DNA from 2 places in the Pseudoalteromonas sp. SR43-7 genome. Region 2 is predicted to be linked to the other one. Evidence: riboswitches for the same ligand, from Rfam matches in the RefSeq annotation. Region 2 holds a riboswitch; the other holds the start of a gene.

Region 1 (15,986 bases), on a different contig from region 2:
TTTTCATCAAAGGTTAAAAATGGCTTATTAAGCGCTGCACCTTGGCTAATCCCTGCATGTATTTCGTAACCACTACAGGGTGTTGATTGGTTATTTAAAAGCAGTGTAGCGGTTATTTTAGTTAATACTTTTTGTGCTGTCAGCGTGGTTTCAAAATCGCACAAAGCAAGCCCATTCACTTGTTTTAATGACGATTCAATACCATCGGGATCGTTGATTGTATTGCCCAGCATTTGCATGCCGCCACAAATGCCAAGTACTTTGCCACCATAGCGTAAGTGGCGCTTAATTTGAGTCTCCCAGCCTTCATTTTTCAAAAAATTTAAATCGCCTAGCACATTTTTACTGCCTGGAAGAATTATCAGATCAACGTCTGGGATCGTTTGCGTATGGCGCACGTAATTTATATTAATGTTTGGGTGCAAACGCAGTGCGTCAAAATCGGTGTGGTTACTAATGTGGGGAACAAGTAGCACTGCAATATTAATTGTGGCGTTGGTTACATTATTATCAATTGCGACGGCGTCTTCGGCATCAAGCGCAAGGTCGTGCAAATAAGGTAATACGCCAAGCACGGGTTTGTTTGTGTATTCTTCAAGCCAATCTAGCCCGCCTTGCAGTAAACCTATATCGCCTCTAAAGCGGTTTATAACAAAGCCTTTTACGCGCGCCTGTTCTGACTCGCTTAACAACGCAAGCGTACCTACCAAATGTGCAAACACACCACCTTTATCAATATCAGCAATTATAATTACTGGGCAATCTACCTCTTCGGCGTAACCCATATTGGCAATATCGTTTTCACGCAGATTTATTTCAGCAGGGCTCCCAGCCCCTTCAACAAGGAGTAATTCAAAGCGTTTAGCTAAGCGGTTATGTGAAGTAATTACTGCATCCATCGCCACTTTTTTATAGTCGTGATATTTGCCCGCTTCCATATTACTAATGGCTCTTCCGTGAATAATCACTTGTGCGCCCGTGTCGCTATTAGGCTTAAGTAATATAGGATTAAAGTCTATTTCGGGCTCTACTTTAGCTGCTATTGCTTGCAAAGCTTGCGCACGACCAATTTCGCCGCCATCTTTTGTTACTGCGCTATTAAGTGCCATATTTTGTGGTTTAAAAGGCGCAACCTTTACCCCTCGCTTAGCAAATACCCTGCAAAGGGCTGCAACTAAAGTGCTTTTACCTGCGTCGGAAGTAGTGCCTTGCACCATTAAGGTTTTCATGGAATTACACCCTTCGCTTTCTAAAAAACAATAAACTTAAAAAGAACACACTACCAATAGCAGCAGTAATAACACCTACGGGCAATTCTTGGTTTTTTAGCAAAGAGCGCGAAAGTACATCAACCCACACCATAAATGTACCGCCCACTAAGCTGGTTACCAGTAAGCCAGCGATGGTGCCTTGGGATATAAAAAAGCGCACAATATGCGGCACCATTAATCCGACAAACCCAATACCACCACACATAGCCACCAGCACAGCGGTAATTAACGAGCTCAAAACCAGCATGAGTATTCTAAAGCGCTGAACCCTAACACCTAATGTAATTGCGCTTTCATCGCCCAGTAACATAGCATTGAGTTGCCTTCTAAAGCTCAGCATTACAAACGTACACAATGTAATTACCAACAAAGGCAACCAAAGCGTAGCCCACTGCGCACGAGCAAAGCTGCCCAGTGTCCAAAATAAAATAGCGGCTACCGCCTGAGGGTCGCTCCAATAAAGCAACAAGCTGGTAAATGCACTAAATAAAAACGATAGAGCGACGCCTGCTAATAACATTGATTCTACCTGTGCACTTTGCTGCCTACCTGCAATAAGTATTAATAAACTCATGGCGAGTAAGCTACCCAGCAATGCTGCTGCCGATAACATAAAACCTGCGCTAATGCCTGCTAATGCCATAAGTAACACCACCCCAAATGAAGCACCCGACGATATACCAAATAAGTAAGGATCGGCTAAAGGGTTACGCGTTACTGTTTGTAAAATAAGCCCCGCAATTGCTAAGCCAGAGCCGGCTAAAAAGGCGAGTAATGTGCGTGGCATTCTTAGCTCGTAAATAATACGCGAATTAAAAGACGCCTCATTTGAGAGTAAAAAGCTATTAAATACATCTTGAAGTGAGGTCTCTGCTGCGCCAAAACTAAGTGCTGCAAATAAGCTAAATAAAGCAGCTGCAGCACTGATAAATAGCGCAAGTGATTGGCGAGTATTAACTGCGCTCATATTATTCGTAACCATAAAAGTAAGTGATATGAGGGATGCTATTTCCCGACTCCGATATTTGCGGGTGGTTATTTACTTGAGCGCAGACACCAAAAACATCGCCTAGCATGTTTTCGGTTAATACCTCACTTGGCGTGCCTGTATGTGTAATTTCACCATTTTTAATAACCACTAGTTCATCGCACATTGCAGAAGCTAAGTTTAAATCGTGAAACGATGCATACACCGTTACACCCAACGATTTAGCAAGCTCCATTACCTGTATTTGGTATTTAACATCTAAATGGCTAGTTGGTTCGTCCATTATTAACAGTTGAGGTTGCTGGACTATGGCGCGGGCTATCAAGGCACGTTGCTTTTCACCGCCTGAGAGCGATTCAAAGCTTTGATTACTATGTTCTACCAACCCTACAGTGTTAATAGCCTGGATGATTTTTTGTTTATCAATGTTAGTTATTGAGCTAAATAGCGATTTATGAGGCGTTAGCCCAAGCGCAATAACGTCAAATACGCTTAAGTTAAATTGCGACGGGGTTTCTTGTAAAACAACCGCTACTTTTTTTGCGTACTCATCGCTTTTTAGCTGCCAAATATCGGTGTTGTTAAACTCTACAACGCCATCACTGGGTTTATTAAAACGATATAAACAACGCAATAAGCTCGATTTACCTGCGCCATTAGGTCCAATTAAACCAACAAATTTACCTGTGGTTATTTTAAGGTTTATTTTTTTGAGGATCGTTTTATTGCCAATACCCCACGATACGTTTTTAACGTTTAGTAATGGTATATTTAATGGTGTTTGAGTGTGCAATAGTCAGTCCTAGATAGGGTTAAACTCACTAAAAATGCGATAAAAATACTAATGCACTACAAGAAAAAATGAGTAAACCCGCTCGTTAAAAGAATTCATACCAATTGCATTAAATTAGTGATTTATTATAGCGACAAATAAATAGCTTAATAACAAGGCGGAAATTATGACATATACTTGTTCTATATGAATAATTTTTAACGAAGTTAGTAAGTTATTTAATTCGCTAGAAAGATCATGTTTTTAATAAAATTGGTATTATACCATTTGTATCTGACTTACAGCTCAGCTGCTTACAGTTGCGGGAACAGTCGAGGACTCGCACCTCATTCCAAATGAAGCTCTATTATGGGCGGCTAAGTAAATAATTTAAAGCAAAAAAAACCGCACTCAAAAGAGCGCGGTTAAAAAGGGAGTGTTTTAACTAATTTAGCGAATAGTTAAAACTTGTATTCCATACCTAAGCCTACGTAGTCTTGGTCAACGTTGTTGTCCATGTCGAAGCTTGAGTAAAAGCCAAATACTTTAATGTTTTTATTTAATTTGTGATCAAGACCAACTGATATTGCTGACTTATCGTCGCTGTCGTCAAAGTCCATGTCTTGGTATTGTACTTTAAATGTGTTGTTACCCATGCTGTAAGCTGCATTTAATAGATAACCATCCGCTTCTGCGCTGCCGTCAACTTTTTCTTGTGTTTGGTACATTGCACCTAACTTAAAGTTTTCAACTTTACCTTGGATTGACGCGCGTACTACATCGTAGCCATTTACTTCACTATCGGCTGCGATAGAGGCATATACTGCGCTCTTTTTAAGTGCAACGTCGCCGTAAGTAACCGCCATTGAGTAACCGTTATCAGCGTCTATATCATCTTCAGCTACAAAAGTAGCAAGTACTTTAAAACCCTCGTATGAGTTTGATGAATAACTAACAGTATTCCCTAAACGGTTTTCACCTTTAAATACATTTTTAATATCGCCTTCAAGGTCGTTAAACAAGTCTAACTTACCTTGAGATTGTTTAAGCGCAGTATCGTTACGACCAATAACCACTTGGCCAAACGCACCTTTTAAACCAACGTATTGGTTACGCGCAGAAATATTGTCGTCGTTATCGCCTTTTGAATCAGCATCAGACACATCAACTTGAAACTCAAACTTATATACCGCTTCTAAACTATCATTTATTTTTTCAGAACCTTTAACACCAAGACGAGATGCATTACTTTTTATCTCAGTAAAAGACCCTTCGCCGTCATCAGATGATTGCACTGTTACATTTGCTTTACCGTAAATGTCTACATCGGCAAGTGCATTGAAAGATAAACCACTTAATAGTGCTAAGCATAAGCTCGATTTTACAAATTTCATGTTATTTCCTTGGATAATCACAAAAGACTAATTTTTAAAACTGCTGCATTTTGTCACCGCTAAATGACAGTAATATTACAATGGAAATATTACTGTCTTTTTTTATTAATAAAAATGCATTAAATGTGAAATCAAAATAACATGAAAGCCTAATAAACGGCCGAACTTACTTACTTTTCTTTAATGACAAGCTTGGGGTCATTTGCGATAGTAAATTAACTAAGGTTTCTATTAACTCTTTTTGCTCGTTGTCTCTGTGATACGCTATAAACACGTCTCGCGAGGTATTTTCTACATCTTTAACATGAAACAGTTCACCTTTTTCTAAATGCCCTTCTACCAATACTTGAGGTATAAATGCACTGCCGCCACATTGCAGTATTAAATCAAGTGCAATACGTCCTGTGCTGGTTCTAAAATAAGGCGGTGTTTTACCGGTAAACTGACGCGCATGCCAAAGTGAGAAAGTAGTTCCCCAATCAACATATACATACTGATTATCAAAAAAGTTTTCGTTCGTTGCAGTGTCGTATCCGCTTACGGGAATGATTGGCAACTCACAGATTCGCTCTACCACTAGCTCGTCTACTTTTGGTGGATCAAACAATATTGCCAAATCAAGCGTGCGTTCTAATAACAGCCGAGTGCTTTCTTGTTGTGCTTTAACTTCTGCGACTAATGACACGCCCGGCATCGCCGATACAATATTTGTTATACCAAACTGTAAAAAAGCATCCCAAATATTAGGCGTTCCTGCTAAGCTAATTTGCTTATGCATATTATCGGCAAGCGCAACATCCACTTTGGCGCGTTGCATGCCCGTAATAATCATTTGTGCATGGGGTAATAAGCGCTCGCCAGGTGCTGTAAGTTGAATGTTATTACGCTGGCGAATAAACAAATTAACACCAAGCCCTTGCTCTAATTGGCGAATTCTAAAGCTCACTGCAGACTGCGTAATATAAAGGTTTTCGGCCGCTTTACCAAAGTGACGCGTACGCACTACCTCAACGAATGTTTTTAATAAATCGATATCCAATTTTTTATCCTCACGATAAAAATAATTTGTTTAATAAATTGCCAAACTTGCATCATACTCCAGCTAATTACTAAGGTATGAGGATAAAGCTATGAGCAATAACATTTCATTACTACGCCAAGCATTTGTTAGCCAACGTCAATTTTATGATGATCAAAACTTTCCACGAGGCTTTAGCCGCAGCGGAAACTTCACCTTATTAGAAGCCAGCATACTTGAACAACACGGAGTTGTTTTAAAAGGCTTATACAGTAAAACAATTGAGCCGCAAAACGAACACCAAGAACAGTTTGTAGCAGTCGTAACTGGCTCACAAGAACCTACCAACCCAATCGAACGAGCTTGGGTAAAATACTTAAAACTAACGACCTGCAAAACTAAGTTTCATACTTTATTTGGCCGTTCAAAAATGTCGAGCCCGGCGCCGATTAGCCAAGAGTATTATTCAGAAGCGGATAATCTGTAAGTATTTAAGTTATTTGCTTTTTTGCGTTTTAACAGTTACAACTTGTATAAGCAAATATTTTTGCAAAATATATATAGGGTTGTTCCGTGACGCGAAAAATACTAATAGTTGAAGATACACCTGCCATGGCGCGAGTGCAAAAGCACATCGCGCTTAAGGCTGGTTATGAAGTTGATATAGCTGAGTCATTAGCGCAAACAAAAGAGCTTATAAGTAAAAATAGCTATTTTTGCGCTGTAGTTGACTTCATATTACCTGATGCCCCATTAGGTGAGGCAATACCTTGTACTATTAATGCAGACATTCCAACTATTGTAATGACGGGCAATATTGATAAAAAAACTCGCGACACTGTAGAAAAATACCCAATCATCGATTACATCATTAAAGAAAATAAACAAGCTTATCAGTACCTCGAAAAACAGTTACAGCGCCTGCCTCGCAACGAAAATGTAAAAGTACTCGTTGTTGACGACTCTAAATCGACCCGACGATACATTTGTAGTTTATTAGTGCGCCATAAGTATCAAATTATTGAAGCACAAGACGGACAAGAAGCGTTAAACCTGCTTGAAGCTTCACCTGATATTTCAGTTATTATTACTGATAATGAAATGCCCAATATGAATGGCGATGAACTATGTAGCGAGATTCGCCGCTTATATAGCAATGATGAAAAAGCTATTATTGGTATCTCGGGTTCTGACTCTGTAGGGCTTTCTAGTTTATTTTTAAAAAATGGCGCAAACGATTATTTGCACAAACCTTTTAATAGCGAAGAGTTTTACTGCAGGCTTAGTCAAAACGTCGATATGTTAGACCTTATAGCCACCATAAGGCGACAAGCCAACACGGATTATTTAACTAATTTACCAAATCGTCGTTACTTTTTTGAAGAAGCTGAAAAATCATTAAAGCAAATAAAACATACTAAAGGTGACGGTGCTTTAGCTATGCTTGATATTGATCACTTTAAATCAATTAACGATACATACGGACACGATGTTGGCGACGAAGTATTAAAAGGGCTCTCTATTTGCTTCAGTAAATACTTTAAAAAGCACTTAGTAGCGCGCTTAGGCGGTGAAGAGTTTGCAGTTTATTTTATAGATGCAGATAAACAAGAAGCCCTTAAACGCCTTGAAGGCTTTAGGTATTTTATAGAAATGAATAGCCAAGAGTTTAGTAAAGCTAAAATAAAATTCACCATTTCTATTGGCTTTGCAAACGGGCCTGTTTATCAAATTGATGAACTTTTAAAACAGGCCGACTTAAAGCTTTACGACGCTAAAGAATCTGGTCGTAATAAAATAGTTAGTTAACCATTTTATTAGTTAATTATACTTCTGCGGCTGTAATAGCCGCTTTTTTACGTTTGCGTGATTGATGGTAAGAGTCCCAACTAAAAATAGCCAGTGCACTCCAAATACATGCAAATGTTACTACACGCTCTGCATCAAACACTTCACCATAAAACACCACAGCTAGTATAAACATTAAGCTTGGCCCAATGTATTGAAAAAAGCCAAGTGTAGTATATTGCAAACGCTTAGCTGCACCGGTAAAACACAGCAGTGGTAATGTAGTTACAATACCTGCACTAATCAGTAGTACATTAGTATGCCAATCATTAGCTGGCAGGCTTGATGTTGCTGTAGGCACCATTAACCACCAATAAATAAGTGCGACAGGCAGTAATATAAGTGCTTCGAGTAAAATGCCAGGCAAGGCTTCAACCGGTAACTTTTTACGTAATAAACCATAAAGTGCAAATGATATAGCCAGTGAAAAGGCAACTACCGGAAACGAGCCAAAACTAATTAGCTGCAGCACTACACCGCTAAAGGCAAGGGCTACTGCTACGCCTTGGAACTTACGCAGGCGTTCGCCTAAAAAAAGCATACCCAGTAATACATTTAAAAGAGGATTTATGTAATAGCCCAAGCTTGCATCAAGCATGTGGTTATTATTTATAGCCCATATAAATAAACCCCAATTAAACCCAAGCAGTGCAGAGGTGATAACAAGCATAAGCAAAAGCTTAGGTTGAACGATAATGCGTTTAATTTTACCCCAATACCGTAAAACACTTACTACCAATACTAAAAACACAACCGACCAAATAACCCGATGCATTAAAATTTCAAAAGCAGAAACATGCTGAATCAACTTAAAGTATATTGGCGCAAGGCCCCACATTAAAAAAGCAAGACAAGCAAAAATAGCACCTTTACGCTGCTCAGTATCAATCGACATAATACACACTTAGTGATTTAAAAGGCCGCTAGTTTACTTGCCATACGCGTTTTATCCAACTAAATACGTGCCGGTTCCAAAAGCAATTTGAACAGACTGTTCGTTATGTAATTCCATTCTGCATACACATACTTTATTACCTGAACGAATAAGTGTTGCGCTGGCAGTAAAGCTCTCTCCTTTACCAGGGCGCAAATAATCAGTACGTAAGTCGATAGTCCCAAGCGTGGCTAATTTTGTTTGCACGCTTGTAATATCTAAATCGGTGAGTTTATCAATTACACTTGCTGCAGCGAGCATACCGCCTACATTATCAAGTACGGCTGAAATAACACCACCATGGAGTATTTTTTGCGCAGGATTACCAATGAGTACATCCTGCCACGGGAACGTAATTTTGGCCTGTTCAGGGCTTAACGACTCAACCGATATTTTTAAAAACTGGTTAAACGGCATGCCATTCACAAATAACGCACCTACTTGTTCAATTAACATTTCTTTATTCATTATTATTCTCTATGTCAAAACAGGTAAGATGAGTAAAACATACATAGTGTAAAACTACGAGACTCCACTTAAATAATTTATCAAGTAACTCAGCTAAAGACATCTCACTAAAAAACCACTAAAATACCCGCCAATGAATACATCAACTCCACCTTCTAGCACCCTTGTGCGTAAACCCGAAACTGTCCTCAAACAAGTGTTTGGCTACAGTGAATTTCGCGACGGTCAAAAAGCAGTTATTGATGCCGCTATTAACGGCCAAGATTCGCTTGTATTACTTCCTACTGGCGGCGGAAAATCGGTGTGCTACCAAATCCCTGCTTTAGTACTCGAAGGCGTAACTATTGTTATATCTCCGCTTATATCGCTAATGCAAGATCAGGTAACGCAACTGCAAGCTCTTGGGGTAAAAGCCGCTTACGTTAATAACAGCTTAGCACGAGAAGAACAGCAATTGGTGTATCAACAGCTTCATCAGGGGCAAATTAAGCTCTTATATGTGGCGCCTGAAAAAGTATTACAACACGAATTTTTAGAGCGTTTATCGCATTTAAATGTGAGTTTATTTGCCATTGACGAAGCGCACTGTGTGTCGCATTGGGGTCATGACTTTAGACCTCATTACTTTCGCTTAAACGAATTAAAGCAACGTTTTGCACATGTCCCAATGATGGCATTAACCGCCACCGCCGATAAAGCCACACGGTTTGATATAGTTGAGCAATTAAAACTACAACAGCCTTATATTCATACTGGCAGCTTTGATCGCCCCAATATTCGTTACACCATAGAAGAAAAATTTAAACCTATGGTGCAATTGCTTCGCTACCTAAAGGAGCAAAAAAGCCAAAGCGGTATTATTTATTGCACCAGCCGTAAACGCGTAGACGACATTGCTGAAAAGCTTGCAGATGCAGGACTAAACGCTGCCGCTTATCATGCTGGTATGAGTAACGAGCAACGTCAATTTGTACAAACCGGGTTTGCCCGTGACGATATACAAATAGTGGTCGCAACCGTTGCTTTTGGCATGGGCATAAACAAGCCTAATGTGCGTTTTGTGCTGCATTACGATATTCCAAAAAGTATAGAGTCGTACTATCAAGAAACAGGTCGAGCTGGGCGAGATGGACTTGCCGCAGAAGCTATAATGTATTTTGACCCAGCAGATATTGGTCGCGTAAGGCGCTTTTTTGAAGACATAGACGACGAGCAACGCCGCCGCGTAGAAGAACAACGCTTTAACGCAATGGCAAGCTTTGCCGAAGCGCAAACATGTCGTCGTCAAATATTACTTAACTATTTTAGTGAATATCAACGCGAACCTTGTGGCAACTGCGATATTTGCTTAAATCCGCCAAAAAGCTTTGATGGTACGTTAGTCGCTCAGCAAGCACTTTCGTGTGTGTACAGAGCGGGACAACGTTTTGGACTTGGTTATATTGTTGAATTACTTCGCGGTGCAAACACGAGCCGCATCCGCGATAATAATCATCATGAGTTAAGTACCTACGGCATAGGTAAAGATAAAAGCAGTGAGTTTTGGCTCAGTATTTTACGCCAACTTATTCATCAAGGCTTACTTAGCCAAGATATAACACAAGGTGCGTCACTTAGATTAACAGAAGCCGCGCGTGTAATTTTAAAAGGTGAATACGCACTGCAATTAGCCGAGCCACGCCTGCAAGCCAAACACGTTTATCAAGATAAGTTAGCGCTATTTAATTACGACAAAAAACTCTTTGCTCGCCTGCGCGCACTTCGTAAAGAACTTGCTGATGCCGACGATGTGCCACCTTATGTAGTATTTAATGATAAAACGTTAGCCGAAATGGCGCAGCTTATGCCAACAAACGACAGTGAGTTTTTAAAGGTCTCAGGTGTTGGTTTTACTAAGTTAAATAAGTACGGCGGCGAATTTTTAACGGCAATTCGACATTACCTAGCTACTAATTAAGAGCATTATGACCCAAATAGAATATGACCATACACACAAATGTATTTTGATTAATCCCATTGAGCTACCAAACGATGAAGACTTTGAGCTGTGGAGTACATTATTTTTACACTCAGACGAAGTAACACTCAACGAATATTCTGCAGGCGCCGATCGCCATCAAGTTCGCTTTACCTATAATCATCAAACCTTTAATTTAAACTATGAGCATTACAGCCAAAGCATCTGGATTAATGCCGAAGGTCATGAAGCTGAACACTTACTCGCCGCTTTAGCATTTTATTTAAGCTAGCTTTTAATGCCTAGCGCATAGGTCGCTGCAAACCAGCTGGCTATTAACAAAAGTGAATATGGGTAACAATTAATTAATTTCAAAATCCATACCTTTTACTTACATTATAATAACAATGATGTAAGCTGATATTACGATAGTCATTTGCTACGTAGCAGTAAGAGGTTTAATGGTGAGCAAGAAATGGATAGCACAATGTTGTATTAGTTTAACGGTTTTAAGCTTTTATGTGCCTAAAACGTTCGCACAACAATCTTCAATGAAAACTGATAACTGCCTTGTAGAACAGACAGATTTAAGCACAAATAAAAACCTACGCCGAGAAGTTCAAGACAAAACAACCCTCACGCACAGTAATAGTAACGCTAAAATAGCCTCAATAAAGCTCAAGCAACTTAATGTATTTAATACTGAGCTTGAAGAGGAAAATAATGCTTTATTCCGTTTTGCTAATCGCGCTCACATTCAAACAGAGCCCGATGTCATTAATAACCTTTTATTATTCTCCCCAGGTGACAAGTACGACGCTAAAAAGCTCGCAGAATCTGAGCGTTTACTTCGTAAAGAAAGCTACTTATATGATGCACAAATTAGTGCTACCGAAAACTGCGACGGCGACGTTAATGTAGAAGTGGTTACCCGTGATTTATGGACACTTTTACCTGAAGTAAACTTTAGTCGAAGCGGTGGAGAAAACAAATCGAGTATAGGCTTTAGAGAATCTAACCTGCTTGGGTGGGGTAAGCGCCTTTCTTTTTCGCGCACCACTGACAGCGATCGCAGCGGTTACTTATTTGTTTACGACGATCCGAATATTTTATCTACTCGCTACCGAGGCCGTTTAGAATACGCCGATAACAGCGACGGCAAGCGCCATTTGCTTGAGCTAACCTATCCATTTTACGCAATTGACACCCCCTTTAGTTACGGTATTTTAAGCTATTCTGAGCAGCGCGAAGAGTCATTATATAAACGCGGCGAAGAGTTTAGCGAATTTGATCAAACTACCGATTTAAACCGTGTATTTATAGGACACTCTAAAGCGCTTAATAATAATTGGACCCAGCGACTAACGTTAGGCTATACCGATGAGCAACATACCTTTGAAGCTATAGACACTACATTTGCACCACTTGCCGATGACAGAAGCTTAAGTTATCCCTTTATAAGCGGCCATTGGTTTGAAGATAACTACATAAAAGTACGCAATTTTGACAGTATATCTCGCACTGAGGATTTAAATTTAGGTTGGAATATTAAAAGCTTAATTGGCTATTCAGATGAGTCCTTAAGTAATGACGACAGCCGCGCGGTGTATTCTTTTAACTTTAAAAAAGCCCACTTTACTAACGATAATACCTTATGGCGTTTTAGTGCTGATATTGATGGCTATTGGAATAAAGAACAGAAAAAACTCGAAAACTTTATGGCCACCAGCCAAGTACAATATTATTTAAATACCAGTGAAGACCAATCTTGGTATGTTAAAGCCCGCGTGCAATACGCCAAAAACCTGACTGCTGATCAACAGCTTACTTTAGGTGGCGAAACAGGCCTGCGTGGTTACCCGATGGATTATCAACATGGCGATCGCAGCTTTTTAGTAAATCTAGAAAAGCGCTATTACTGGGAGTACGATTTACTACAACTATTTAAAGTGGGTGGCGCAGCTTTTGTAGATGTAGGCAGAGCATGGTTTAACGATGAAGATAACGGTGAAAATGCACATGTATTGAAAAATGTAGGCGTTGGTCTGCGTTTGGCACCGAGTCGCGCAAACTCAGGAACCATGATCCACATTGATATTGCCGCCCCTGTTGATAGCTACGACGATGTAGACTCAGTCCAGTGGCTAGTAAGCGTTAAAAACACTTTTTAAATAATACAAACACGTTAAACTAATACCAATTGCATTAAATTGTTATGAAAGTTCAGGACCTAATGTGGAAATAATAGAAGTTTTAGAATTGTTTGCATCACAATATAAGTTGGTTGTAACTATAATCGCTATTTTGGTTTTCCCTCTTCTATTAAAAATAACCAAAAAACTACTCGAAAAAGCGATTAAAGGCAAAGTAGATTTGCACCGAAAATACCGTGCAGAGCTTTTACTAAAAATTATACTCGCCTTTGTAGTACTGTGTTTGGTTTTAGTATTTTGGGGTATAGAGCTGCGTGGTTTATTGGTTTTAGGCTCTTCTTTATTTGCCATGTTAGGGGTAGCACTTTTTGCCGCTTGGTCATTATTGAGTAACCTCACCGCATTTTTACTGATGTTTATTCAAAACGATTGCCGCGTTGGTTATTGGGTACGAATTATTGATGGTGCGAATCATGTTGAAGGGCGCATTGTTGAAATGGGCTTAATGAATGTAGTACTTGAACATGTTGATGGGCACCGTGTAATTTACCCTAACAATTTATTTGTGACCCGTCCTGTCATGGTTTTAAATAAAGAACCAAAGCCAACGAAAACCCCTGTTATAAAGCGTATTATTGGTCCTAAAAAAACATAGTTTAAAAAATCATATTCACAAAAAACCGCAGTAGGCAAAATACCTACTGCGGTTTTTTAATGCTTAGCTAAACAGAATTTAGTTTAGCTATTAGTTATTTAGCTCAGCTGTTTTAAGCTCGTCATCTAAATCATTTATCTCATCAATAAAGTTCTCTAGTTGCTGTTCTACTAAACTATTGTCGTTTGCAAAGTAAGCAAGGTGGAATACCGCATCACCTTCATTTACCAATGGCATCGTTTGCTGACCAATAACAATACCGCCTTTAGGCGCTAAAAGCTCAAGCTCAGAATCCCCTAGAGGACTACTTATATATGCAAGCACTTGCCCTTTAGTTACATGCTCCCCTAGTGATACTTGTGCACGCACAATGCCATCAACCTCTGCACGTATCCAACTAGTAGAACCTGCAATAATAGGATCTGGTAACTTTTTAGGGCGCTTGCCACGGATCATTTTTAAATGGCGCATAACATAATCAACGCCCTGCACACCTGCCGCAATAGCGATAGGGTCAAAGCGTAGCGCTTCGCCTGCTTCATAAGTGATAACAGGTATACCTAAATTTGCGGCTTCACTGCGTAATGAACCATTACGAAGGGATGCATTTATAACCGCCGGCGTACCAAATGCTTTAGCCATTTCAGCGGTTGCTTCATCTTCTAGATTAGCGCGAATTTGCGGTAAATTAGTACGATGAATAGCGCCAGTATGCAAATCAATAATGTGAGTACAATGTACTGCCACTTGATTAAAAAACATATAAGCCATACGCCCAGCTAATGAACCACGTTCAGAACCTGGGAAACTGCGATTCATATCGCGTCTATCTGGTAAATAACGCGATTTGTGAATAAAGCCAAACACATTCACAATAGGCACAGCGATTATTGTTCCGCGCAGTTGGCTTGGATCTATTTTAGCAAGTAACTGACGCACAACTTCTACACCATTTAGCTCATCACCATGAATAGCCGCACACACCATAAGCACAGGGCCTTCCATTACACCGTTAACCACTTCAATAGGAATATTAAGTGGTGAATGGGTGTAAAGCTTAGCTGCTTCTAAGGCAAGCGTTTTACGCTCGCCTACGCCTACATTTTCTCCTAATAAGGAAAAAGGACGGTTAATTTTAACCTTTGCCACGTGTTGCTGTTCCTTTACTTGAGGCATTTTTTTCGATGAAATCAATTACCATACCTGCAATATCTTTACCTGTTGCTATTTCAATGCCCTCTAAACCCGGTGATGAGTTAACTTCCATCACAAGTGGCCCACGAGATGAGCGAAGTAAATCAACTCCCGCTACATTTAAGCCCATTGATTTAGCCGCTGCTACTGCCGTTTTACGTTCCTCTGGAGTAATGCGAACTAATGTAGCGCTACCACCACGGTGAAGGTTAGAGCGGAACTCACCTTCTTGTGCTTGGCGCTTCATTGCTGCGATTACTTTGTCGCCTAGTACAAAACAACGTATGTCTGCACCACCCGCTTCTTTAATATATTCTTGAACCATAATATTGGCTTTTAAGCCCATAAACGCTTCAATAACACTTTCAGCTGCTTTGCGTGTTTCAGCAAGTACAACACCAATGCCTTGTGTGCCTTCAAGTAATTTAATTACAACAGGTGCACCGCCTACCATTTCTAGTAAGTCTTTTACGTCATCGGGTTTGCTGGCAAAACCTGTTACTGGCATACCAACGCCTTTGCGCGAAAGTAACTGAAGTGAACGTAATTTATCGCGCGAACGAGAAATAGCGACTGATTCGTTTACAGGATAAACACCCATCATTTCAAACTGACGAAGTACCGAACAGCCATAAAATGTAACCGATGCACCAATACGCGGGACAATTGCGTCAAATTCTTTTAAGTTTTCACCGCGATAGTGAATTTCTGGTTGCTCAGAGTTGATATTCATATAACAACGCAATGCATCAATCACTTTAACTTCGTGGCCGCGTGCTTCTGCTGCCTCAATTAAGCGACGTGTTGAATATAGCTTTCTGTTACGAGATAAAATACCGATTTTCATAGTTAAACCTTACGACCTAATAGTTGAGATAAAGCCGGGTCAACGACTATACGATTTTCCATGGCTGTACGCCCTAATAACATTCTAAACTTCATTGTTGCACGGCTTGTTAAAGTAAGCTCGATAGGCCAGCTATGCTCGCCTGCATGTAATGTAGTTTCTATAAAGTAGCGTAGCTCTTTTTGCCCACTTGAGCTGGTTACGTACTTCATTTTTTTAACTTTTGCATTGCAAGTGACTTGCGTTTGTTCATCATCTTGCAGTGGTTGGGCCGTAAATTTAACCCATTTTTCTGAGTCAACTTCGTATTCTTCAATGTTAATTGCATGAATACATGAAGTGCGAGCGCCTGTATCAATTTTTGCTTTTATCTCGTTAATACCAAGCTCAGGTAAACTTAACCACTCACGCCAACCAACTGTGATCTTTGCTGTCATAAATGTGCCCTTAATAAAAAAGTGACTTATACGCTACAGACCAAAAAACA
Region 2 (15,986 bases):
ACAAAAATAAAGCGTGATCCTTGGCAAAAAATAAACAGCGCTGAGCAAGAAATGGGAAAAGCAAAAAAGCTTTATGACGAAGCAAAAACACTGCAAATAAAAGCATTTAAAGATATAAAAGCTGGCCGTGATATAGATATAACCCCGTTTAGAGAACTGGCAAGTGGCTTTATGGATTCTGTTTTTAGAAATCAAGATGCCCTAGCCTGCCTTACCCAAATGCGCCAAAAAGATGCCTACCTACTTGAGCACTCAATTAATGTATCAATATTAATGGGTATTTTTGCAAAACACTTAAATATAGAGAAAGACACTATTGTTGAGCTGACTACTGGCGCACTATTACACGACATTGGTAAAATAAAAATCCCTGATGAAGTGCTAAACAAACCTGGCCGCTTTACAGACGACGAATTTAAAATAATGAAAATGCATTCGCTTTTCAGTAAAGAGATATTAGAAGACTCTGGCTTAACAGGAATTGCGGTAGATATTGCAGGTATGCACCACGAAAGACTCGATGGTAAAGGCTACCCGTTTGGTAAAAAAGGTGACGAGATAAGTCAGTATGTGCGTATGGCGTCAATTGTAGATGTTTATGATGCACTTACCGCAGAACGTGTTTATAAAGCAGGCATGGAGCCAATAAAGGCGTTTAAAATATTAAAAGACGGGTGCCCTGATAGCTTTGATCCTGTGCTGCTTAATAAATTTATTCAATGTATTGGCATCCATCCGGTAGGAACGCTTGTAAGGTTATCGAGTCAAAGAGTGGGTTTGGTCACCGAGAGTAATCCGGGGGCACCACTAAAACCTGTCGTTAAAACATTTTACAGCGCTAAGCATAGCCGCTACACCGAAGTAAAAGATATTGATTTATCTAATAAAAAAACTGTAGACACTCTTGAGTCAGCGATTAAACCTAAAGAATATAACATTGATTTAGAACGCTTTTATAAAAATTCAATATTATCCTAAGCACTATTGAGAGCTCAATATTCTACCGAGCTCTCAACATGATAACTAAGCGCTTACTGCGGCCAGTCTTGCAAAGCTTTTAAGCTAAACTCATAACCATCAAAATCTAGCACACTTTGCTCAGGTGTAATTTCTGTGACTGTTAGAGCTCCTATGCTTTCTCCTTCGTGTAATTCTCGGCCATTTAGCTTGATCCAACGTTTATCAGCACTCGATGAATATATATGCGCTTGATATTTAATACTAGGTAACATTGATTGCAAACCATCAGGTAATAACTCAACAGGCTCAACACGTGATGACGTTTTTGACGCTTGAGTAACTTCATAATCTTGGTTTTTTTCGACATCTTGTATAGCTTGCGCAAATGCATTTTTAAGAGTTGTAGGCACAGCATCAAGCTCAGGGTCACTCGTCTGTTGAGATTGGGTGCTGCCTTTAATTGGCTTACCCAATACTTTATATTTACTCATATCAAGTTGAGCCGATGCGGTATTTTGATTTTGCCCAAATACCGCAGTGTTTTGTGCATTATTTGGATTGTAATTACTTTGTGGGTTAAACGCTGGCTGATTATAATTTTGAACAGGCATTACTTGTTGCATGTTTTGCTGATTATAACCTGCTGCGCTCGTGACCTGGCTCGACGGCATAGGAATATACTGACCATTTGGGGTTAATAACATTTGCTGTACACCATTGGGGGTTTGCACATGCACAAGTTGCCCTTCAATCGTTGCAGTATTTGTTGGAGCTACTTTAGCAGGCTCCAACTTAGCTACTTGCTGTTTTTCAGCTTCAGCATCTTCCTCTTTAACGTCTTTGTTAGGCGATGATTTTTCGCTTTCCACCACCTTAATTACAGCGGGTTCCGCTGCGTTTAATAAAGTCGTACTTTGAAACCACTTTCCGGCGGTAAAGCCACCCGCTACCGCAATAAAAGCAGCTAAGCTTGTACCAAATACTAATGCTAATCGTCTATAACGCTTAAGTGCTTGCTGTTGCTTTAACTGCTCAGATTGTAAGTCGTACTGTTCAGCACTCATATCTGATTGCTGCGACTGCTTTAGCGCATCTAATAAATAAGACATAACTTACCTAACTATAAAATAAATGAAAGCCCAATGCCTACGGCAAATAAAGCAGCGAATGCAAGGCTATAGGGTACAAATGACGTTGCTTTGTTAGCTTCGTTAACCGGTGCTACAAAATCCATGGGTAATGACTCATGGGCTGATTTTTTTATTATATCGCTATCAACTATCAACTGCTGCTTTGCAAAAGTCCCAACTAAAGCACGCTCACAGACCAAGTTCATTAATCGTGGCACACCGCCAGTTAATTGATGAACAGCTTGCATGGCATCCATCGAAAAGATTCCTTTATCACACCCTGCAATATGTAACCGATGCTTTATGTAAGCGACTGTTTGGCCTTGCGTAAGTGGTAATAAATGGTAACGAGCCGTTATCCTCTGGGCAAGTTGCCTTAATTCGTTGCGCTTCAAAAGATCTTGCAGCTCAGGTTGACCAACCAATACTATTTGTAATAATTTTTTATGATCGGTTTCTATATTTGTCAGCAAACGTAATTGCTCAAGCACGTTAGGGGCAAGTAATTGTGCTTCGTCAATAATAAGTATAGTGTGCCCGCCCGATTTATTATTAGTCTCTAAATGCTTTTTTATAATATCGGTAAGACTTTTAAGCGTCGCATTATGAACATCGTAACTAATATTGAGCTCATCACAAATACTGGCTAATAACTCCAGCTCTGAAAGCGCTGGGTTATGGATCATCGCTACTTGAGTGTTTTCAGGAAGCTGCTCTAACATACTGCGGGTAATTGTAGTTTTACCTGTACCTACTTCACCTGTTAATAATACAAAACCACCGTCTTCACCTAATCCATAGGTAAGGTGTGCTAAGGCTTCTTTATGTCGTTCACTTAAAAATAAGTAATGAGGGTTGGGCGAAATCGAAAAAGGTTTTTCGTTCAGGCCAAAATAGCTTAAATACACCGTGATGTTCCTTCGTAATTAAATCACGGCCTATAATGGCAAAAAATTGCACTGAGTGACAACGTTGTAAGCGCTTTATTATTGAAATAACGTAAATTTATGTAAAACAAAAAAGTGCAGCTGTTTTAAGGCTGCACTTTTGTCTGTCTAATCTTAGTATGCATTTTACTCTTCGTAGCGCACTAATCGTAAATACACATTACTGGTTTTAGCATGTAAGCTATTCAACCCACTATCAAATTGATAAACCCACGCTGAGCTCATCGTGCTTACACCCGATGTATTTGACCAATAGTTTTGAAGCTTAGTGCCCAAAAATACGTCTTCATTAATACTCGGCTCTGTGCAACTGTGCTCTAAAATACTCGCCAATTCTTTAATGTTAGGCATTTGCCAATCATCGTAATCTGCGGTTGTATCATTTTTAGCACCGCGTAGTGCCTCTTGCCAAGTAAGAGAAGGTGTTGAACCTTCACAAAGTTGTGTCTCTGTATTATAAGTTTGTCCATAACTACAGCGTTGCCACATAAGGCCTGTTTCACTATCAGACACTGTGCCATCTGTATTTATAGTAAATCTATCTGTCGGTGTTGTGGTATCTGCACCGTCGTAGCACGTTTGCGCCGCTGCAATATTAAAGCTCAAACTTATAGTTGCTAGTGCATAGAGTAATTTAAATTTCATTATTTTCTCCTAACGACTTCTAACTAAACGTACATAAGCAGTATTTTCTTTTGGATAAGCAAGGTCGTTACCATCACTCATATCAATGATATACGCTTGAGATAAACTGGTACCATCAGCTGCTGTTTGAGAGGTCCAGTAACGTAAATGGCTTAATGCACTTTCACTTGGCATATTAGGAAAAAATGCCTCATCAATTAATATACTTTGCCCTTGTTTACCGTAATCAATTAAGCCCAAAAGCTCTGTATAAGTAGGTAATCGCCAGTTTGTACCACCACAAAAATCTAAATCATTAACTTCGTTTATATAACTTTGTACTCCACAACTTGTATTGTCCGGACACGTTGAATTGGCGGTACTGGTATCGGTAAAAGTCGTATTCCCTACATCCCAAAAGTAATGATTTTGACCATCACGTAACGAAGTATTTGGTACCGTGCCAGATGCCACACTTTTCACCTCCCATACAAGCCCAGTAACATTATCGCGTATACAGGTAAAGTCAGGACTATCATCACCAACCTCATCAGCAAACTCATTAAGTTTAGTGTAATCAAACGCTAAATTACCTTTGCCAACTTTATCTAAGCGGTTTGCATAGCTATCGCGTCCAAGCTCTGCATCTTGCGCTGGAAAGTCATCACTTTCACAATTAATACGTTGAGTATTGTTATAACACTCACCAACACCACTATCGTTGATGAATCCAAGTGCTTTAGCTGATACATCAACAAATAAGGAGTCTGTATCTGTGCGTCCTTTTGAGTCGGTTACCGTGACTTCAAAGCTCAATGTAGACTCAGTATCAACATCTGAGGCAAAAAATGTCGTTGTACATTGGTCGCTATTGCTTAATGTTTCGGTATTACCGGTAAGTTGTTGCCATTTACACTTATAGGTATCGGTAACGGTTTCGCTATTCGTTGCATCAAGCGTTACTTCTTCAAACTCTTCGACATTTTGATCAGCGCCTGCATTTGCATCCACTAACTCATTTGTTTTGTTGAGTGTCATTGAATATTGAGTGCTCGCCTCGCCACCTTCATCATCAGTGACAGTTAGCTGCCAAGATAAATTCACGTTACTTTCAAGTAATGGATGAGAAAAACTAAGAGTTGATTCATTAAAACTCTCAATATCTAAATCAGGACCCGATAGCAATTGCCACAAATAACTATCAATTTGGCCATTATCATCAGGATCGCTCGACTCTAGGGCACTCAAAGTCACTGTATCTTTGTATACAGAGGGAAGTGTTTCAGGAGATGTTTGTGTAACAACAGCAAGAGGTAGTTGGTTATTAGAGCTCACTGAAATAGAAATGTCGTCACTAACAGCGCTACTACCTGTACTTTGATAGCTCACTCTTAATATTATTTCACTATCAGTTTTTACGTCAGGTGCAGTAAGTGTTTGCTCAGCGCCTTCAAGGGGGAAACCTTCTATGCTTGGGCCACTAACTTGTTGCCATGAAAACGTACCATCAGCGGGGGAACCTTGTGCTGTGATGGTAAATTCAGATTTTTCGATAATTTGTAAATCGGCTCCAGCATTAACAGACGTTTCAACAACTGTATTATCGCTATCACCGCCACCGCCTCCACACGCACTCAGTAAACTACAAGAAATGAGGGGGATTAAAGCAAACGCTTTCATACGCAGCACCTTATTATGTCAAATAATTACTATAGTGTAATCACTAGCAATAAAGATGCCATTAAAGTACTACATATATGTGTCTTGATGAATACGTACAAACAACTTCGTACCGATTTTACTGTAATCTATTTTGTATTCACGCCCGTCTAGAGCTTGAATAAACAGCAACTGCTTTTCTTCGCCAAATACATCAGCGCTACTTACATAAACCATTTCTAAATAACGCTCTTTTGCATCACGGCGGTTTTTAGGTAATTCTTCTTTAAATGGCTCCAGACCATGTTGCGTTACTTTAATTCGAGGATGAATTTCAGAGTTTACAATCACTAAATCATGCTTTTTATCTTTATGTATTATGGTGTTTCGACCACTTTTTAAAAAGGCTCTCTCTTGACTCATTTTTCTTTCCTACAGTCGTAGCTTAATTACTAAGCTGCGACGCTATAAACTGACTAGGCTCGAGCTTCCACTTATTTAAGTTAGCACTAAATGCCCAAATATCTCTATCTAACACGCTGGCAGGCAATAATAAATCGTAACCTGTTAGCTGCTGAAGGTGCTTAGTTCTATTAGCAAACATGGCTATAAGCCCAGTATAGCTTATCCCTTTATGGGATGTGTAATGTGTATCTTCTATTAACCATTCTGATGGGCAATTGCCATTTTTGCAATGTTTTTGAACAACTTGCATAAATAAATTACGCTGCTCTATTAATAATTTCCCTGCAATTCTAGGCGCTATGCTTGATAAAAAGTCGTCTATATCATTTACCTTAACGCCAACCGCATTTAATTCTAAATAGTCAAAGCCATCTTCTACTTTGGGTATTCCACTGTGATGAAAGTTACTATGAGGCATACACCAAGCTCCGTACTTGTGGCAATAAACGAGCTCAGATTCGCTCAATATAAGGCTATGGTATGGTTCTTGAGATTTTAAAAATCCAATAAAAATAGCCACAAGGCACAAGCTCACTAAAAATATTTCAAGTATGCTAATTTCACCCGGCCTCAGTAAATTAAATAACATAATAAAGACTAAGCCTATAGCACCTACAACAATCGCCTCAATTGCGTTTCGCGCGCCCTGTGCCCGAAACTTAATGACATTGTCAGATTTATCCATATCGGTAAAACACCATATAAAAAACAAACATAATAATGCCCCAAATTATGACCTTTCTTGTTGTTATACATAAGTTACAGCTAGTTTTAAATTTCATACATTACCGCTTTTTCCTCAACAAAATAGGAACAATGAATAAATCTTATTTACTTTTACGCTTAACGCACAAATTTATGAGATACATAACCGTCTTTTCACGGTCTTATTTCGTACAATACTTACAATTCATTTTCAGGTATGAAATCAATGTACTCAAGACAATCAGGTAAAGCACTTTTTCCATTTATTATTACGTTACTTCTAATATTTAGCGTTTATTTATATTTACCCGCTAGCCACGGCGAACAAGCCGATTCATCACAAATGTCTACCCAAGTAACGGCTCATACTGTTACTTCTGAGGAAAACGCAGTGATGATAGAGGCCATCGGTAGTGCACGTGCAAACCAAGCTATTTATATAAAAAGTGCGCAAAACGATTATGTCACAGATATATATTTTAAAGATGGCGACTTAGTCAGTAAAGGACAAAAATTAGTACAGTTACAAAGCCAACAAGAGCAACTTGCAGTTAAAGAACTCGGTATTAACTTACGTGAGGAAAAACGCCAGTTAGAACGCCTTACCGAACTTTCACGCTCGCAATCAACGGCAAAGTCATTACTTGAAGAACAATTATCTCGTGTTGATGCCACTGAAGCTCAACTAGAAAGCGCTAAAACAAAGTTAAATGAAATGACTATTACCGCGCCATTTTCAGGCCTGTTAGGTAAGCGTGAAATATCAGTTGGTGCCTACGTAAGCAACACAACAATAATCACCACACTTGATGATATTAGTATTATTAAAGTTGACTTTAAAGTACCTGAAAAATATTTAGCACAATTAAACATAGGTATGAAAGTACTTACCCAAAACGATGCCTACCCAGGGCAGACATTTAACGGCAAGGTAACGCATATTAGCTCGCGTATTGATTCGGTAACACGCAGTGTTGAAGTAACTGCAAGTTTTGCTAATAAATCAGGATTACTTCGCCCAGGTATGCTACTAAATACAGCACTTGAGCTAAGCAGTAACCAAGCTTTAATGGTGCCAGAAAAAGCGGTTATCCCTTTACAAGACAAACACTTTGTTTTTCAAATTCAAGACGGAGTAGCCAATAAGGTTGAAGTGCATGTTGCTGGCAGAAATAATGGCTGGGTTGCTATCGATGAAGGTTTAAATGATGGCGAGCAAATTGTTACTGAAGGGCTAATAAAAATTCGCTCTGGTAGTAAAGTAAGCGTAAAGGGGTAATACGTGAAAATTACTGATACTAGCGTTAAACGCCCCGTTTTTGCCATAGTAATTAATTTGCTGCTTCTTACTTTTGGTCTGGTTGCATTTACTATGCTGCCACTTCGTGAGTACCCTGATATTGAAACGCCAATAGTAAATATCAGCACTGAATACACAGGAGCTTCTGCCGAAATTATAGAAACCAAAATAACGCAAATAATAGAAAATCGAATTTCCGGTATTGAAGGTATTAAAAGTATTAACTCTTCGAGCCGTAATGGGCGCTCAAACATTACCATTGAGTTTGATATTAACCGCGACATAGATGCTGCATCTAACGATGTACGTGAACGTGTAGCACGTGCACTTGATAGTTTACCCGATCAGGTACGCCCACCAGAAGTGTCTAAATCAAACAGTGATGAAAGCCCTATTGCATGGTTTGTATTAAACAGCGAAACAATGGACTCGTTACAGCTCTCTGATTACGCGCAGCGTTTTATTGTTGACCGCTTAGCCGTAGTAGATGGTGTATCTAATGTACGTATTGGTGGTGAGCGCCAATACGCTATGAAAATTTGGCTAAACCGCCAAGCAATGGCTGCACGCGGTATTACCTCAAGCGATATTGAAAATACACTGCGTACAGAAAACGTTGAATTACCTGCCGGCGAAATAGAATCAATAGATCGCGACTTTACCGTGCGTACTGCACGTAGTTATAAAGATCAGCGCGATTTTAAAAACCTTGTTATTAAACGTGGTGAAGAAGGTTATTTAGTGCGTTTAGGTGAAGTTGCCGACGTAAAATTAGAAGCTGCCGATGACGAAAGCTTATTTCGTGGTAACGGGCGCAACATGATTGGCCTAGGAATTGTAAAACAAGCTAAAGCAAACACGCTTACCGTAGTAGACAACGCACGCAGCGAACTTGAAAAAATCAAACGTAACCTACCTGAAGGCACAACAATTCAAGACAGCTACGATTCGTCTGTATTTATTAAAGAATCAATTAGTGAAGTTTACAGCACACTTGCCATCTCTATGGGTTTAGTCGTACTCGTTATATTTTTGTTTTTAGGCAATATACGAGCAACGCTTATTCCTGCGGTTACCGTACCGGTCGCACTTGTTGGTAGCTTTATGTTTTTATTAGCAATGGGTTACTCAATCAACTTACTCACTTTACTTGCCTTAGTACTGGCTATTGGTTTAGTAGTAGATGATGCCATTGTAATGCTTGAAAACATTCACCGTCGTATTGAACTAGGTGAGCCGCCATTACTAGCTGCATATAGAGGTGCGCGTGAAGTTGGTTTTGCCATTGTCGCAACCACGCTTGTACTAATATCGGTGTTTGTGCCACTTGTATTTATGGATGGCCGTATAGGGGCATTATTTACTGAGTTTGCAATGGCGGTGAGTGCTGCCGTATTTTTCTCAAGTGTTACAGCGCTGACTCTCGCACCAGCCTTGTGTTCTAAAGTACTTAAAGTATCAGACAAACCAAATAAATTTAGCCAATGGATGGACCGCCAGTTTACTAAAATTGAAGTAAGTTACCGTAATTCGCTCTCCACTAACATAACCCGTAAATGGGGCTTAATGGTGAGCTTATTATTAGCGGGCTTTGTTAGTTACTCGTTGTTTTTACAAGTTCCCTCTGAGCTAACGCCAAAAGAAGACCGTGGCACGTTCTTTATTATGATGAGCGGCCCTGAGGGCGCAAGTTACGAAAATAACGCCGCTAATATGGCTAAAATTGAAGAACGCTTAATGCCTTACTCGCAAGCAGGTGAGCTAAGTCGCGTACTTGTTCGAGTACCTGGCTGGGGTGGCAGCGGCGGTGTTGCTATTGTTGGTATGGCCGATTGGGATAAGCGCAAACGCTCAACATGGGAAGTAATGGACGAAATAAGCGGTAAAATGCAAGAAGTTACCGATGTTCGTGCATTTGCCATTATGCGCCGTGGTATTGGCGGTGGTGGTTCATCTCGCCCTATTGAGTTTGTATTGCAAGGTAATGATTATGCACAACTTGCCGATTGGCGTGACCGTATAATTAAGCGTGCTGAACAAAACCCAGGTTTAGTAAGAATCGATCATGATTATAAAGAAACCTTCCCGCAGTTTTTAGTCAGCATAGATAAAAACAAGGCCGCTGATTTAGGCGTTTCAGTATCTGATGTAGGCCGTACACTTGAAACAATGCTTGGCCAGCGCCGTGTTACAACCTTTATTGACCGCGGTGAAGAATACGATGTAATTTTAAAAGGGACGAAAGAAGACTTTACTAACCCTACTGACATTTCAAATATATACCTTAAATCACGAAGCGGTGAACTAGTCCCACTTGATAGCCTTATCAGCTTAAAAGAAGAAGCAACCGCATCGCGCTTAAACCGATACAACCGTATGCGCGCAATTACATTAAGCGCCAACTTAGCCGACGGTTATACGCTTGAGCAAGCGCTTAACTTTTTAAACGAAGTAGCCGCGCAAGAAAACGATATAGATGGCGCCGTAGATTACAAAGGCGAGTCGCAGCTTTATTACGAAGGCGCATCAGCGATGACCTACGTATTTATACTTGCACTCACTGTTACCTTTTTAGTACTGGCAGCGCAGTTTGAAAGCTTTATGCATCCGTTCGTCATTATGCTTACCGTACCACTTGGTTTAATGGGCGCTATGTTCGGACTTTGGGCTACAGGACTTACCTTAAATATTTACAGCCAAATTGGTATTGTCATGCTCATAGGGCTAAGTGCTAAAAACGGTATTTTGATTGTAGAATTTACTAACCAACTGCGCGATAAAGGCGTTGAATTTAGTGAAGCTATTTTGCAAGCAGCAACTCAGCGTTTGCGCCCTATTATTATGACCTCGCTGACTACGGTTATGAGTTCGGTACCTTTAGTACTTGCTTCAGGTCCGGGCGCTGAAAGCCGTATGGTGATAGGTGTAGTCGTGTTTACTGGGGTTATTGTATCGACCCTACTAACTCTTTTTGTTGTACCTGCTGCATATTATGCACTTGCACGTAACACTCAATCACCTGAATTTTTACAGCAAAAATTAGACAAACAAGCCGCTGAAAAACCTTTCGAAGAGATCTAGCCTCTTAATTGCGCCGTAACCTTGTTGTTGCGGCGCATACAATTTATGCTCGCCTTTAAACCCCATATACATTTTAGGAATACTTATGAGCTCAACAACGCAAGTAGCAACATTTGGTGGCGGCTGTTTTTGGTGTATAGATGCTGCATTTAGACGTGTAAATGGCGTACTAACCGTAAGCTCTGGCTACACCGGCGGTGAAACAAATAACCCAACATATGATTCTGTATGCTCAGGCACAACCGGTCACGCTGAGGTTGTTAAAATTGAATTTGACGCGACTGTAGTTAGCTTTGAAACACTCTTAGCAATGTTTTTCACACTGCATGATGCAACACAATTGAATCGCCAAGGTAACGATATAGGCACACAATATAGAAGTGTGGTTTACTATCACGATGAAGCTCAACTTAAGCAAACCACCGAAGTGATAGCTCAACTGCAAAGCCATGTCGCTGAGCCAATTGTGACAGAAGTCAGCCCTGCCACTACGTATTATCCAGCAGAGCATTATCATCAAGATTACTATAACGAAAACCCACAGCAGGGTTACTGTAGTATTTTAATAGCACCTAAGTTACACAAGTTTGAAACCGTATTTAAAGAGTTCTTAGCTGACTAGCTAATTTTAGTAGTTAAACTTAGCTACACATTAAAAAGCCCGACATAAGTCGGGCTTTTTAATATTAATAAATACCGTTAAAACTGGTAGCTTGCGCCTGCAAAAAAGCGACGCTCTGCCGTGTTGTAGTAATACACTTCACCCGTTGTAAAATCAGTGTTTGAATCAACAGCGTTATATTCTTTATCAAATAAGTTTTCTACACGAAGCGAAACTTCAATATGTTCATTTACTTGATAATTACCCGCTAAGTTCCAAAGTGTATAAGAGCCTAAGCGAGTCACAGCACCTTGTCGGTCGCTACGGTATTGCATGTCTAAGCTTGCATCAAAAGCACCAAACTGTTTTGCAAGTTCCCAGTTAAAAGTACGTTTAGCAACATTACGCAACTCTGCGCCCGTTTCTTCGTCTTCAGCGCTTAAGTAAGCAAAGTTAAGGTTGCTATCAAAACCAAAAAACTGCTGAGATAAGCTAAATTCAACCCCTTCGTAACGTGCTTCATCGATATTAGCCAATGCAAAGTTTGCATCGTAATCAATCTTATCTTCTATATCGTTTCTAAATATTGCAATATCAACTTGCGCTATATCAAAATCTACACTCAAACCTAACTCACGGTTTACTGATTTTTCAGGTTGTAAATCAGGGTTACCATAAAGTGGATAATATAAATCGTTAAATGTAGGAGCTTTAAAGCCAGTACTTTGGCTTATACGAAATGTTGCATCTTCAGATAAATGATAACCTGCAGCGGCTGTATACGTTGTTTCATCGCCAAATTGCTCGTCATCATCTTGGCGAACAGTTAAATTAGCCAATACTTTATCTGCATCGTAGTAAGCACCTACAAACACAGCAAGTACATCGCGGCTGTCTTCAACAAATAGTTGCGAACTATGCGACACATCATCGTTGTACCAATTAATACCACCACTAATGTTAAGTTCATTAGATAACAGGTACTGGCCGTTATAATCAATTTGTGTGCGTTTAGTTATAAATGTACTTGTTGTTGGCCCAACTGAAAAATCGACATAAGTGTTATCTGAATCATCTGTTGAAAGCGCTAAATCAATACTATGCGTTTGGTTAGTGTAGTTTTTACTCCAACCTGCAGAAAGTTGATAGTTTTTAAAATCATCTCGTTCAATCGTGCTGTCTGCAGGGCTAAAGCGACTGTCGTAATCTGCATAGCCTTCACTGTATTGGCCTAATAACTTAAAGTCGCCGTAATGTGCATCGGTGTAGTTAACTTTAAAACCAAGGTTTTTATTTTCATAGCCATCTTCATCAGGTGCTACGCCTTGCAGTACATCAAAGTTATCTGTTTTTTCAAAGCCTGCGTTAAATGCTGTTGTTATATCATCTGATTTTACAGAGCCTGCAACTTGATAATTTTGATAAGAGTCAGAACCAAATGTAGCGCTTAGGGATAAGTTATCTGACTCACGCGTAATAATATTAATAACACCAGCGAGTGCATCAGAGCCATAAACAGCCGCGCGAGAGCCTTTAATAATTTCTATGCGTTCAATACTATTTAGAGGAACATTATTTAATGCTTTTTGACCTAGTGTTGCTGAGCCTGTACGTACACCGTCAATTAAAATCAACGTATCGCCAGAGCCCGTACCACGAAGTGACACACCTGTATTTTGACCAAAACCACCGTTTGGATTAACCTGAAAACCTACTCGCGTGCTTAAAAGTGTAGGTAAATCGCGTACGTTACTAGCTTCTATTTCAGCACGTTCAATAACATTTACACTCGCTAAAACGTCGTTAATTGATTGCTCAAACTTATTAGCTTTAACGGTTATTTTTTCAATTGATTGCTCTGCACCAGACACAGAAAATGAAAGCGCAGCAGAAATTGCAACGCCTAGAGTTGTTTTGTTTAACATGAGATCCCCTACCTTTGCCCACCGCAAAGATTTAAGTAAGTAAGATTGCATCAAGGCCGGTCTCCGGACTCAGTAAGCACATAAAAACATGCAATACTCTACCGTTGCGGGGGCAGTGTTGGGCTTGTAGTCATCATGAAAACGCACCAACTTCCCGATTATCCTGCTAAAAAAATCATTACATGAAGTGGCTAGCAAGCACCTTGAAAATATGCCGTCATTGTGAGCATTTTGTTTACAAATGTCAATGGACGTCTATATAGCTAAAAGCTATTTCAGTTCAGTGCTGTATTATTATAGCTTGAAGGAATACCGTACTTATCAAGTAGCTTCTGAAGTTGCATTTGTGTAGTAGGTAAATTTAATATTTCATCCATTTTGTGACTAGATATTTTATTTGATTGTGAGTTAATCAAAAAATGTGTTTCATACACTGCATCTGGTACGTCACTCTTAAATAGTAAATCCATATTTAAGATATTCTGCTTTTTAAAATACTGATAAGCAATACTGTTTAAAACCCCGACTTCAGCGCGCCTCAATAGCAGCATTTTAACTACATTGAATTCATCAATTGTTAGGCTTACCTGGTGCTCTTCTCTCAAGTATTCGGCATTTGTATTAAATCCTGCAAATTGATACGAGTACCCTAAAACCCCAACTTTGGTTAATTTGTCCAGATTGTCAAAATAAGTTTGCTCTGACGCATTCTCTTTGAGTGTATAAAGCTCGTTTTTGGTGATGGTATAAAATTCAGTTTTTTCAATGTTTTTCTGCGTTGTTTTTGGCAGCCATTGCATTGCCATTAAAAATAAAACGTCGAAGTTATTTTTTTCAACAGACAAAGTAAGCCTTTTTACAGGTAAAGAAATAAGTATAAAATTAAATTCCTCCTGTGCGTCGTTTAAAATATTAATAAACTCAGGAGCAAAGCCCTGCTTCTTTTGCGCGTTAATAATAATCGGAAAGTAGCCATCTTCGACCAATACATCAATATCAACTGCCTTTGATAAGCTTGGCTTGGTAAATATAAGCAAAACAAATAACAGAAATAATTGATGGGGTCTCATTTTAATACCTTCTACAGTGAAATTTTTATTATATTCAATTAAATATAATAGCTTAAATATCAAAAAGAGGATTAACACATGCAGAACTACGAGAGGATAAAGTGGGAAAGTTGTAAAAAGATTAAGTAGCTTTAATCTGTCTGCAAATATAGACAAATTAAAGCACTTTTATTAAAAACAGTTTATAAATTAGTCGCGAAAGTTTTTAAACTGAAAAGGCTGACCTAAATCGGCACTGCGTACTACCTGCATTGCTTCTTGAAGATCGTCACGCTTTTTACCTGTCACACGTACCTCTTCGCCTTGAATAGCGGCTTGTACTTTAACTTTTGAATCTTTAATGGCTTTAACCACTTTTTTGGCCATGTCTTTTTCGATACCTTGCTTTAACCCAACGTTACGAAATACATTTTTTCCTGCACGGCTAATATCTTGAAGTTCTAAACTAGCTACATCCATACCGCGCTTTGAAATTTTTCCCGCTAAAATATCGAACAACTGCATAACTTGAGAGTCAGCTTCTGCTTTAAGCTTAATTGTTTTATCGTTTAGCTCAATAGATGCATCAACGCCTCTAAAATCAAAGCGAGTCTCTAGTTCACGGTTTGCGTTATCAACCGCATTTTTAGCTTCGTTCATTTCTACTTCAGATACAATATCAAATGAAGGCATTAGTATACTCCTAACTATTTAATCTTAATTTTATGTGGCAATTATAACGCTAAAATTATAAATCTTTACATTTTTCTGCATCTTGTTCAGGTGCGATACTAAATTAGTTTGATATACTTGCGCCTCTTTTTTAAGCGATTTTAGGATTTGTCGTGACAAGGCGTGTTTATCAAGCAGTTTTTTTAATCAGCATAGTGGCTTTCACCTTTTTATTTGCCAAAGAAATAAAAGGTGGCGTTGTAAATTTATTTCCTCATGTTGATAAAGTTGCCCATTTTGGGATTTTTTTTATATTAGCCATAATAATGGACAAGGCTTTTAAGCTTCCTTTATATGCTCAAATACTCTTATTAGCAGGCTATGGCGCCTCAATAGAAATAATGCAAGACGCACTCCCTTATAGGCAAGCATCACTTGGTGATTTTTTTGCTGATTTTGCAGGTGCTGCAAGCTACTTTTTACTTAGAGTAATTTTTACACCTCGAAAAAAGAACCCACATGGCTAATATTTTAATCGTTGGCGATGGCGCTATTGGCTTATTGCTGAGCCACTTTTTGAGCGCATCGCATAATGTCAGTGTTTTAACTCGTAAAAACCCAACAAACACCCGCTTTTACAGTAGGGGTAAGGGTGCATCAAAAAAAATTGACGCAAAATTCATTTCATTAAATCAGTTAGATAAAGCAACTGAATTTGATGTAATTTTATTTACTGTTAAAGCTTTTCAAGTGCTTGATGCGTTTTCTCAAATAAAGCCATTTTTACCAACACATTGCTCTGTTGTACTTTCGCATAATGGAATGGGCAACGTTGATGAGATAAATAACCAGCTAAACACCCATCAAG

Evidence for each region. A riboswitch is a leader RNA that binds a small molecule or an ion and turns the genes downstream of it on or off. The one in region 2 is predicted to bind cobalamin.
Region 1: another riboswitch for cobalamin. It lies ahead of H5087_RS06330 (ABC transporter ATP-binding protein); the one in region 2 lies ahead of H5087_RS14715 (TonB-dependent receptor domain-containing protein).

What each region holds. Positions count from the first base shown of each region.
Region 1 covers NZ_JACJDY010000006.1:15,324-31,309, reverse strand. The annotation lists gene H5087_RS06340 (cobyric acid synthase) at 1-1,229, opposite strand, end outside; gene H5087_RS06335 (iron ABC transporter permease) at 1,234-2,238, opposite strand; gene H5087_RS06330 (ABC transporter ATP-binding protein) at 2,240-3,052, opposite strand; cobalamin riboswitch at 3,299-3,431, opposite strand; gene H5087_RS06325 (porin) at 3,493-4,425, opposite strand; gene H5087_RS06320 (LysR family transcriptional regulator) at 4,592-5,464, opposite strand; gene H5087_RS06315 (DUF413 domain-containing protein) at 5,556-5,930, shown strand; gene H5087_RS06310 (response regulator) at 6,017-7,252, shown strand; gene rarD (EamA family transporter RarD) at 7,269-8,186, opposite strand; gene H5087_RS06300 (thioesterase family protein) at 8,238-8,693, opposite strand; gene recQ (DNA helicase RecQ) at 8,827-10,650, shown strand; gene H5087_RS06290 (DUF3630 family protein) at 10,658-10,942, shown strand; gene H5087_RS06285 (BamA/TamA family outer membrane protein) at 11,112-12,821, shown strand; gene H5087_RS06280 (mechanosensitive ion channel domain-containing protein) at 12,886-13,458, shown strand; gene H5087_RS06275 (succinylglutamate desuccinylase/aspartoacylase family protein) at 13,549-14,607, opposite strand; gene rimK (30S ribosomal protein S6--L-glutamate ligase) at 14,594-15,499, opposite strand; gene H5087_RS06265 (ATP-dependent zinc protease) at 15,502-15,936, opposite strand.
Region 2 covers NZ_JACJDY010000019.1:80,498-96,483, forward strand. The annotation lists gene H5087_RS14665 (HD-GYP domain-containing protein) at 1-978, shown strand, start outside; gene H5087_RS14670 (general secretion pathway protein GspB) at 1,032-2,069, opposite strand; gene H5087_RS14675 (ExeA family protein) at 2,081-2,998, opposite strand; gene H5087_RS14680 (DUF1566 domain-containing protein) at 3,164-3,682, opposite strand; gene H5087_RS14685 (DUF1566 domain-containing protein) at 3,692-5,341, opposite strand; gene H5087_RS14690 (hypothetical protein) at 5,411-5,743, opposite strand; gene H5087_RS14695 (DUF2982 domain-containing protein) at 5,766-6,470, opposite strand; gene H5087_RS14700 (efflux RND transporter periplasmic adaptor subunit) at 6,717-7,769, shown strand; gene H5087_RS14705 (efflux RND transporter permease subunit) at 7,773-10,871, shown strand; gene msrA (peptide-methionine (S)-S-oxide reductase MsrA) at 10,957-11,493, shown strand; gene H5087_RS14715 (TonB-dependent receptor domain-containing protein) at 11,571-13,397, opposite strand; cobalamin riboswitch at 13,434-13,618, opposite strand; gene H5087_RS14720 (ABC transporter substrate-binding protein) at 13,673-14,623, opposite strand; gene H5087_RS14725 (YajQ family cyclic di-GMP-binding protein) at 14,657-15,139, opposite strand; gene H5087_RS14730 (VanZ family protein) at 15,292-15,645, shown strand; gene H5087_RS14735 (ketopantoate reductase family protein) at 15,638-15,986, shown strand, end outside.